One region of the Bacillus sp. 179-C3.3 HS genome, then DNA from elsewhere that is predicted to be linked to it. Evidence: riboswitches for the same ligand, from Rfam matches in the RefSeq annotation. Region 1 holds a riboswitch; each other region holds the start of a gene.
What was found. A riboswitch is a leader RNA that binds a small molecule or an ion and turns the genes downstream of it on or off. The one in region 1 is predicted to bind S-adenosylmethionine.

Region 1 (3,280 bases):
ATTAATTGAATAATGAAAACGATGATTAGAATAAACACTGTGGCCACGATGGTGACATCTGTATTTCCAGATTGGTATCCTTCCACATAGGCAAGGTTCCCAAGTCCGCCTGCTCCGATTGCCCCTGCGATTGCAGTTGAGCCAATGAGAGCAATTGCTGTAACGGTAATGCCAGAAATCAAGGCTGGCAAAGATTCTGGAAGCAACACTTTGAAAATAATTGTAGATGTTTTAGCCCCCATTGAACGGGCCGCCTCAATGACTCCTTTGTCTACCTCACGTAGTGCGATTTCCACTAGTCGTGCATAGAATGGAGCAGATCCGATGATCAAAGCAGGCAGTGCTGCCTTTGGACCTAATATCGTATCCATGATGAGTTTTGTAAACCCTAATAAAAGAATGATTAAAATAATAAAAGGAATCGATCTGAAAATGTTGACGACTGCCCCGATAACACCATTAATGACTTTACTTTCCCATAAGCCGCCTTTTCCTGTGAGGAATAGCAGGAGTCCGAGAATAATTCCGATGACAAAAGCAAATGCCAATGAAATGAGTGTCATATACAACGTTTCGTTTGTCGTACTCCAGATGACATCTAGGTCAACATTCGGAAACCATTTCTCAAACATGTGTCATCACCTCAATTTCAACCTGTTTACTTTGGATATAGGCGATGGCTTTTTCAACCTCTGTCTCTTTTCCATTAATGTGGATAAAGAGTGTTCCAAATGCGCCTTCCTGCGTTTGGGATATTTTCCCTTGAAGGATGTTGACATCCACTTCATAAGAACGAATGATTTCACTAATCAACGGTTGCTCGGCAGAATCGCCGATAAAGGACAAGCGGACAACCTTTCCTTCTTTTACACGCTCTAAGATATGCTCGATCGTTTCTTGTGCTTCCTCTGGTTCAGCAAGCTGTTGCACAAATCGCTTCGTCATTTCTTCCTTCGGCTGTCTGAAGACGCGTAATACTTCGCCTTCTTCGACAATGCGACCATTCTCCATGACCGCCACACGATGACAAATTTTGCGAATCACGTGCATTTCGTGGGTGATGAGTACAATCGTTAATCCTAATCGTTTATTAATATCTGCTAAAAGCTCTAAAATCGAATCTGTTGTTTGCGGATCGAGTGCTGACGTGGCTTCGTCACAAAGGAGAACCTTTGGATCATTGGCTAATGCTCTCGCGATACCCACACGCTGCTTTTGTCCACCACTTAGCTGCGATGGATAAGCATTCTCTTTCCCTTCTAATCCGACCAATTTAATTAGTTCGTTGGCACGAGCTCTTCGCTTGGAAGTCGGCACACCAGCAATTTCAAGTGGAAACATAATATTTTGTCGCACCGTTCTCGACCAAAGGAGATTAAAGTGCTGGAAGATCATGCTAATTTCCTGTCTTGCTTTGCGAAGCTTCGCATTGGATATTTCATTAATTCGGTTACCGGCTACTTCAACAATTCCTTCTGTTGGCAGCTCCAGACCGTTTAAGAGGCGAATGAGAGAACTTTTTCCTGCACCGCTATACCCGATAATTCCGAATATTTCACCTTTACCAATCTCAAGGTTGACGTTCTTCACTGCGTCTACATTTCCGTTCTTCGATTGGTATGTTTTTGATACATTCTGTAAATTGATCACAGTCTGATCACCTGCTTTCTTGCTGAATCTATAGTTGTCTCACATGCACGCAGCATATTTTCTCCTATCAAACATGGCGCTAACCCCGTAATAAGGTTAGTAAAAAAGACCTAACTGCAACGCAAGCAGAAAGGCCTTTTATTTCAAATACGCCTTTCTCTCATTTTCCAAAGCGTTGCGGCTTTGAGTGAATTGGCACCAATTTCAGCTATGCTGACGGTTGCCGGGTTTCATAGGGCACGTCCCTCCACCTCTCTTAATAAGAGAAAATATGTTGTTTTATGTGATGTCTATGTTTTTACTAACGTAGGATATCATGCTAACTGAGATATGTCAACGCTGTAAATCGCTAATTTCCAAGTAAACGACTACGTTATCACATTTCTAAAAAAACCGTTTGTTAGCCAAAGCACAGCCTCCAATCTGAGGAGTGCCCGAAACGAGCCTTTTACCTTGACCTGGCCACGACTAATCAACTGCTGTAACGATAGATCTCCATCTAATAATTGGAGAATGTCTTTTTTCTCACCATAAAATGTGAGGTCTGATAACTCAATTGCAGGTAGTTTCTTCACTTCACCACGTTCATCCACAATTAATGTACATGAGTCTCTTTCCGCCTCAAATGTAATCTTCAAGGATGATGAGGAGAGTAGCGGCTTTAATAATAATCGCTGCTTTGTGTTTCCATGGGCTTTCACATTTTCCACATGTATAACCTCCCTGTCATTTGGTTATACATAACATTTCTCTACAAACCGTCGCTTGTCCTTTATAAAACACTCGACAAATTCTCGGGGAGGCAGTGCTTGAAATATGACAAAAAAACACTTTATTTAGCGGTTTCGATCATTTCATGAAGATATGGAACAGAGTGAAAGGCATAACCTTTTTGAACAATTTCGCCCTTTTTGAACAATAGAAAGCAAGGAACGCTCTCGATTTCAAACAATTTCGCAAAACCAGGGGAGTAGTTCAAATTGTTCTCATAAAACGGAACGTCTGGTTGCATGGCGTCCACCACTGTCAGCATTTTTTTGGCTACCTGACATGTGCCGCAAAACGGTGTATATAAGTATAAAAGAAATAAATCGTCTTCTATTTCTTTCCATTCGTGCTCCTCGATCTCTTTCATATACGTCCACCCTTATAAAAATTTAGAATGAACATCAATGTTTGCAGCTAAAAGGATAGATGCAATATGGGCTGACGGTGATGCGGCTACTTCTCGGTACATTTTGTCTACATAGAGATGCAGCGCTTCAGGAATTTCCCGACGAAATTGCTTCCGCAGTTTATCTCCAGCATCGTCACTGTCTGCTAGGATATAAACGTCTTTTCCAAATAAATCGTCTACGAGCTGATCAAGCTTCGATGTACTGATTGTGCCATTTGTGCAAATGATGGTGATAGGTTCATTTATGACTTCTTTCAGCTTCTGTTTATCGGTTTTACCTTCTACAATGATGACCTTTTCTACATCGATCTGTTTCATCACGATCACCTGGCCCTTTTGACATTGATTCATTTCTCCCTTAGCGTACAGTCTTTCATTCGGGTTGTAAAGCTCAGATTCTTGGTCATCAAAAAGACTGCAGCATCTAGTCACTGCAGCCTTCATTCACTATTA
Region 2 (3,280 bases), on a different contig from region 1:
TTTTACTTTCATCCAAACACACTCTCCTTTTTCATCCTTACTTTCTTTTTATCGGATTAGGAGGTAGTTATTTCACCAATTAGAAGATATTTTTGTTACTTTTTTCACTTAAAAAACCCATTTTTTTAAAATAAAATAAAAGAAGTGAGCATTTGCTCACTTCTTCTCATACGTCCAACCATCTTTTTGGTAGACTTGATTATGTTTCATGAGATGACCTAAGGCTCGCTTAAACGCTGCCTTACTCATTTGAAATCTTTCGCGGATATCATCTGGATTACTTTTATCCCAGTAAGGCATTGCACCATTTCGGTTTCTCAAATAAGTTAAAATGTCTTCCGCATCTACAGACAATGCATCTTGCTTTCTCGGAAGGAGGGATACGTTGACAGTCCCATCTTCTTTCACCGCGATCACACGACCTGTCACGGTCGATCCCAATCTTGGTTCTTCCCTTCGTTCTGTATGATGAATAAATCCTCTCACCCCTGTATCTGTCAGCATAAAGGAGCCAGTCGCGATTAAACGGTAAATCGTCCCTGTGATTTCTTTGTTCATCAAGGTTTCTGGCGCTTCAGTAAATAATTCACTGATCACGTCTTCTGTCGCAGGTTTTGCAAACATTCTGCCGTAGCTTGTGACTTTCAGCATACAATACAGTTTGTCGCCTTTTGCCGGCCAAGCTTCCTCAAAAGGGGGAAGGTGTTCTGTTGCAACGAGTGCATCCTTTGATAACCCAACATTTACAAAAACGCCCATATCCTCAACAACATCCACGACTTCTACCCATCCATATGTATGTGCATTTATGAGTGGCATTTTCATCGTCGCCGCTAATCTTTCCTCATGATCTACATATAAGTACACGTCCACTTCATCTCGGTCATCAATATCCTCTGTCATTTCACTGCGATGCAAGAGGACAGAATCTTCACCATCTGTCAAAAAGTAGCCGTATTCCATTTCTTTATCTATTTGCAAGGTCAATTGCACACCTGGTCTCATGTTCTCTTCCTTCCTATCTGCCCTCACAAGAGCGTTCGTTCATCTTTTGATTTCACTTTATTCTACTATACTTCTCTGTACATGAACATCACTAGTTCTGTTAGATAAATTAGACAAACGACAGTTGATTTATACAGCAAGAGCTTGAAGTCTTGATTTGATCATGGCTAAGGTTTCTTCTTCAGTGCATGGCATGGTAAGATAAACGCAATATCTATAGTTGGAGGTCATGTAGCATGGCAAAAGAAAGTTCATTTGATATTGTATCGAAGGTCGAATTACCTGAAGTGCAAAACGCCATTCAAACAGCGTTAAAAGAAATCAAAAATCGTTATGATTTTAAAGGGAGTAAAAGTGATATTTCACTAGAAAAAGAAGAGCTTGTGCTTATTTCTGACGATGATTTTAAGCTTGAGCAGTTAAAAGATGTCCTTGTATCAAAGCTCATCAAGCGAAACGTGCCGACGAAGAACATTGACTATGGTAAAAGCGAGCATGCCCTCGGCGGAACAGTGCGTCAGCGCGCCAAACTGATTAGTGGCATTGATAAAGAAAATGCCAAAAAGATCAATAACCTCATTAAACAATCTGGGATCAAAGTGAAATCTCAATTTCAGGATGATCAAGTGCGGGTCACAGGGAAAAATAAAGACGATTTACAAGCGATCATCTCCCTTATACGAAAAGCTGACTTGCCGATTGATGTCCAATTTATAAATTTTCGATAAATTTCAAATTTTCCATTGATTATTTCCAATTTTTTCGATACAGTTGATAAAAGTTCAAATCATTGACATTTTCATATCGCTTTCTTATCAAGAGAGGCAGAGGGACTGGCCCTGTGAAGCCTCAGCAACCGGTGTAAGTAGAAACTTGTTTTCTATGACCAAGGTGCTAAATCCAGCAAGCAACTGCTTGGAAGATAAGGAGAAGAATTACGATACACCCAAAAAGTCTTCTTCTTATCAGAAGGCTTTTTTTGTTACATAGAAATAAGGAGGAATACAATGGGCTTATTACAAGATTTAGAGAACCGCGTATTGATTGCAGATGGTGCAATGGGAACACTCTTATACTCATATGGCATTGACCGCTGCTTTGAGGAATTAAATTTATCGAAGGAAGACGAAGTCAAGAGAGTACACGAAGCGTATGTCCAGGCAGGAGCTGACATCATTCAAACCAATACGTATGGGGCGAATTATATTAAACTATCACGCTACGGCTTAGAAGAGGAAACGAAACGGATCAATACAAAAGCTGTACAAATTGCCAAAGCAGCCGCAGGTTCTGCATATGTCCTTGGGACAATTGGTGGAATTCGAACATTTAACAAAAATGCCTACTCGATCGACGAAATCAAACGAAGCTTTCGAGAACAGTTGTACCTGCTATTAAATGAACAGCCTGACGGATTATTGCTCGAAACCTATTATGATCTTGAAGAAGCAAAAGCCGTTCTCCAAATTGCACGCAAAGAAACGGATCTTCCCATTGTCATGAACGTCTCGATGCATGAACAAGGGGTCCTGCAAGATGGAACACCGCTCAAAGACGGTTTATTGCAAATGTCGTCACTTGGCGCTGATGTTGTCGGGATTAATTGTAGACTTGGCCCTTATCATATGATTCAGGCACTCGAAGGCGTTCCACTTTTAGAAAATTCCCATTTATCTGTCTACCCTAACAGCAGCCTCCCTTCTCTTGAAGAAGGCAGACTCGTCTATGATACAGATAATGATTATTTCAAAAAAAGTGCGTTAGCCTTTAGAAATCAAGGAGCACGCATGATCGGCGGTTGCTGTGGAACAACGCCTCAGCACATTCGCGCTATGGCTGAAGCTGTTCAAGACTTAGCACCGATCACTGAAAAAGAAGTCAAAGTGTTAAAAGAAGAAATCATTTCAGTTCGAGATCAGCGCACAGAACCAGGACTTGATGAGCTAGCGACCAAAAAACGCACGATTATTGTTGAGCTAGATCCGCCGAAGAAGCTGAACTTTGACAAGTTTCTAGTCGCTGCGAATGAATTAAAGAGTGCAGGCATCGATGCGCTAACGCTCGCTGATAATTCTTTGGCCACACCGCGTATTAGCAATGTCGCCTGCGGCGCTTTATTGAAGCAGCAGCTCGATATGCGTTCACTTGTTCATATCACATGTCGTGACCGGAACTTAATTGGGCTTCAATCTCATTTGATGGGTCTGGATACTCTTGGCTTAACCGATATTTTAGCCATTACAGGCGACCCGTCGAAAATTGGCGACTTCCCAGG
Region 3 (3,280 bases), on a different contig from region 1:
TGCTCATGAATAGAGCTACTTTCATTTTTCACAGCCTTCATCAGACTGAGCGCACCAAGTGAGGCAAATAGAACACTCATCATGATAAAGATAGAATAATAGTCTCCTTTTAGGAAAAAGCTAACAAGTAGATACGATAGACTAAGTGATAAGAAGGGAGAGACGACCCACACTCTCAGCATTTTTTTCACGACATGTTTGTGAAAAATATTTGGTCCACCCTTTGCCATTCCAAGTCCAATGATTGACGACGAAGTGATTTGCGTCAGTGGTACTGGCAGCCCAAAAATGGAGCTCACAATCACAAGTCCAGCGCCTGTGCCAGATAGTAAAATGCCTTCGCCCGTTTGATAACGTGTGATTTTTTTACCGTTTGTTTCAAGCACTCTCCTGCCAAGTAAAAGGGCACCGAGCGCTACGAAAATCCCGCCGTAAAGTGTTCCTTGCCCAACGGTCAAAACCCCCGAGGCGACAAGTGGGCCAACCGCGTTAGCGACATTGTTCATGCCGGCTGAAAATGCTTCAAGGAAACCAGTCATAATTAATACAACAGCTAATATACTCGTGCTTTTTTTAGACAATGTTCGTTTTGGGAACATTCTGATGATTTTCACTACAACAAATGTAAAAACAAAAGCAACGATTGGGATGATCACCCAAAAAGAGACGATGACTAAAATAGATTTCACATATAACACTTTATACGCTACGGCAACACCAACGACAGCCCCAACAGTGACTTCACTTGTGGACAAAGGGATCGCCATCAAATTTGCAATGAAAAGTGACAATGCAGCAGAACCAATAATGATACACACAATTTCAAGGGTAATCACTGATTCTGGCATAATACCAGAACTGATCGTTTTGACGACCTCACCGCCACCAATCACCGATCCTGCTAAAATTCCAATTGCACAAACGATGAGAGCATAGATAGGTCTTTGAATGGCACCAGATCCATAAGCGATCCCCATAGATGCAGCTGCTCCACTTGCGCCAATGTTTAAAGCAAAGAATAGACTAAATAAAATTGCGGCTATTTCCATAGATTATGCTCCCTTACTCATGTAATCCGCACTCTGTCTTTGCTGTACCTGACCATCTTCCAGATCGCAAATCATCCGCTGTAAATGCTGGCTGTGTACATGGTGCACACCCAATACTCGGATAACCTTGATCATGTAGCGAATTGTAAGCAAGGTCTTCTTTAGATGCATATCTCCATATGTCCTTCCACGTCCAGTGGATAAGTGGACATACTTTGATAGATTGAAATTTATCATCCTTGTTTAAAAAGTTTGTTCCTGCCCTTTTTGGTGACTGCTCTCGGCGTAAGCCAGAAAGCCATGCTGGGTAGCCAGATAACACCTCTTGTAACGGAATCACCTTCCGCATATGGCAGCAGCTTTGAGGATTGGTTTCCCACAGCTTATCACCGTATTGCTCGTTTTGCTCTTGAACTGTCAACTCAGGCGTTTTCATCACAATATCTAATCCTGGATATCTTTCCTTCACCGCATCAATGGTCTCGTACGTTTCTTTGAAATGCAGCCCTGTGTCTAAAAAGACAATTCGCGCATCTTTTTTCACTTTCGCAATGAGATCAATGAGCACAATACCTTCTATGCCAAAACTACATGCATACACAAGCTGATCTCCATAATGTCCATACGCCCATTTCAGTACTGATAAGGCGCCTTTATATAGATCATCCTCTTGAAATGTAATGGACGGTTCTTCCCAATTTTCATAAGTTAACATCGTTTCTCCCCTTCCGGAGTACTCCTTAAATTGCACGTTATTTGTATTAGCGTTTTTATTATACGAGCGGATCTTCCATCAGATCGATCTGTATCATATCCCCAATCAGTGAATACAACGACTTTTTTTATCCCTTATAATGATTTTGTTTGACTTCCATCTCCTCTTCATCCTCACCGTTCAAATAAAAAATCTTCCTTTCACAGTGAAAGAAAGATGAGGAAGCGTACGATTTCCTTATCTTTCAAAATAGAATCATTTTGCAGGAAGTAGCACCTTGCTTGTATAGCAGGTTGCCGGGTTTCATTGGGCCAGTCCCTCCACCTCTCTGGATAAGTTGTTATAATTTGTCTTAAATATTAACACAATTCAAACAAAAGTCAACCCGACTTTATTGATAGGATTAGTTTTCATTTGAAATTGAGTCTATTTTACTATTTCCAACCAAATACAAAAGCTGTGCAAATGGGCACTCTTAAAGAGAATCTATCGTGCAGCTAGGCACAGCGTATCAAACCATCTCTTCCATCCAAGACGCAGAGGAAGGGTCTAATTTCCAGCGTTTGAGTTTATTCATAGCTGAAGGATCGATTGCCTTCATCTCAAGTGCTACTTCTGTCAGCGTATCATAGTCTGTGAGCGTCACATACGGCATATTCTTTTCTTGAAACGCAGCTGTTGCTTTTGGCAGTCCGTATGTAAAAATAGCCGCAACTCCTAATACGTCACAACCTTCTGCTTGAAGTGCTGACACAACATCAAGAACACTGCCGCCTGTCGAAATGAGATCCTCGACAACAACAACTTTTTCACCGGACGATACCGCACCTTCAATCTGATTGCCTTTCCCATGTGCTTTTGGTTTACTTCTGACATAACACATCGGTAGATTCAAACGATCTGCCGCTAATGCCGCATGAGGGATTCCTGCCGTTGCTGTGCCGGCGATCACTTCTACTCCTTCAAAATGAGTGAGGATTAAATCTTTTAACCCTTCCGCAATGTCATTTCTCACTTCGGGATAGGATAAGGTCAAGCGATTGTCACAATATATCGGTGATTTAATCCCGCTTGCCCATGTAAATGGCGAATCAGGTTTCAAGGAAACGGCTTTGATTTGTAATAAGTGTCTTGCGATGTTTGTTTTCATACAGCAGTCACTCCCACTCTTTCAAAATTTGCTGATAGGCTTCAATCGGTTTTGCTGCTTTTGTAATGGATCTCCCGACGACAATTTGCGAAACGCCTTGCTCTTTCGCATAGGCAGGTGTTGCTACACGCTTTTGGTCATCGGTTTGATCATTCGGCAAGCGAATGCCGGGTGTGACGGTAAGAAATGAAGGTGAGATGTGCAGATGGAGCCTTTTCGATTCATGGACAGAGCAGACAACACCGTCGAGCCCACTCTCATATGCCATTTGTCCATAATGCAACACCGTTTCTTCTAGCGGGCGGTTAATGAGTAACTCTTCTTTCATCATATCTTCTGATGTACTTGTCAGCTGGGTAACCGCAA

Region 2: it holds a riboswitch for S-adenosylmethionine, as region 1 does, so the genes downstream of both, AB1K80_RS10815 (bifunctional homocysteine S-methyltransferase/methylenetetrahydrofolate reductase) here and AB1K80_RS11855 (methionine ABC transporter ATP-binding protein) in region 1, are expected to answer to the same signal.
Region 3: it holds a riboswitch for S-adenosylmethionine, as region 1 does, so the genes downstream of both, AB1K80_RS11455 (phosphoadenylyl-sulfate reductase) here and AB1K80_RS11855 (methionine ABC transporter ATP-binding protein) in region 1, are expected to answer to the same signal.

Annotation. Positions count from the first base shown of each region.
Region 1 is NZ_JBFEFT010000017.1:73,051-76,330, reverse strand. It holds gene AB1K80_RS11860 (methionine ABC transporter permease) at 1-632, opposite strand, end outside; gene AB1K80_RS11855 (methionine ABC transporter ATP-binding protein) at 625-1,650, opposite strand; SAM riboswitch class I at 1,808-1,916, opposite strand; gene AB1K80_RS11850 (SCP2 sterol-binding domain-containing protein) at 2,019-2,360, opposite strand; gene AB1K80_RS11845 (thioredoxin family protein) at 2,483-2,785, opposite strand; gene AB1K80_RS11840 (toprim domain-containing protein) at 2,798-3,178, opposite strand; gene AB1K80_RS11835 (YusG family protein) at 3,278-3,280, opposite strand, start outside.
Region 2 is NZ_JBFEFT010000015.1:34,313-37,592, forward strand. It holds gene AB1K80_RS10800 (BMP family lipoprotein) at 1-12, opposite strand, end outside; gene AB1K80_RS10805 (S1 RNA-binding domain-containing protein) at 157-1,005, opposite strand; gene AB1K80_RS10810 (YajQ family cyclic di-GMP-binding protein) at 1,242-1,733, shown strand; SAM riboswitch class I at 1,815-1,934, shown strand; gene AB1K80_RS10815 (bifunctional homocysteine S-methyltransferase/methylenetetrahydrofolate reductase) at 2,013-3,280, shown strand, end outside.
Region 3 is NZ_JBFEFT010000016.1:76,281-79,560, forward strand. It holds gene AB1K80_RS11450 (inorganic phosphate transporter) at 1-1,049, opposite strand, end outside; gene AB1K80_RS11455 (phosphoadenylyl-sulfate reductase) at 1,063-1,764, opposite strand; SAM riboswitch class I at 1,999-2,103, opposite strand; gene pyrE (orotate phosphoribosyltransferase) at 2,276-2,914, opposite strand; gene pyrF (orotidine-5'-phosphate decarboxylase) at 2,922-3,280, opposite strand, start outside.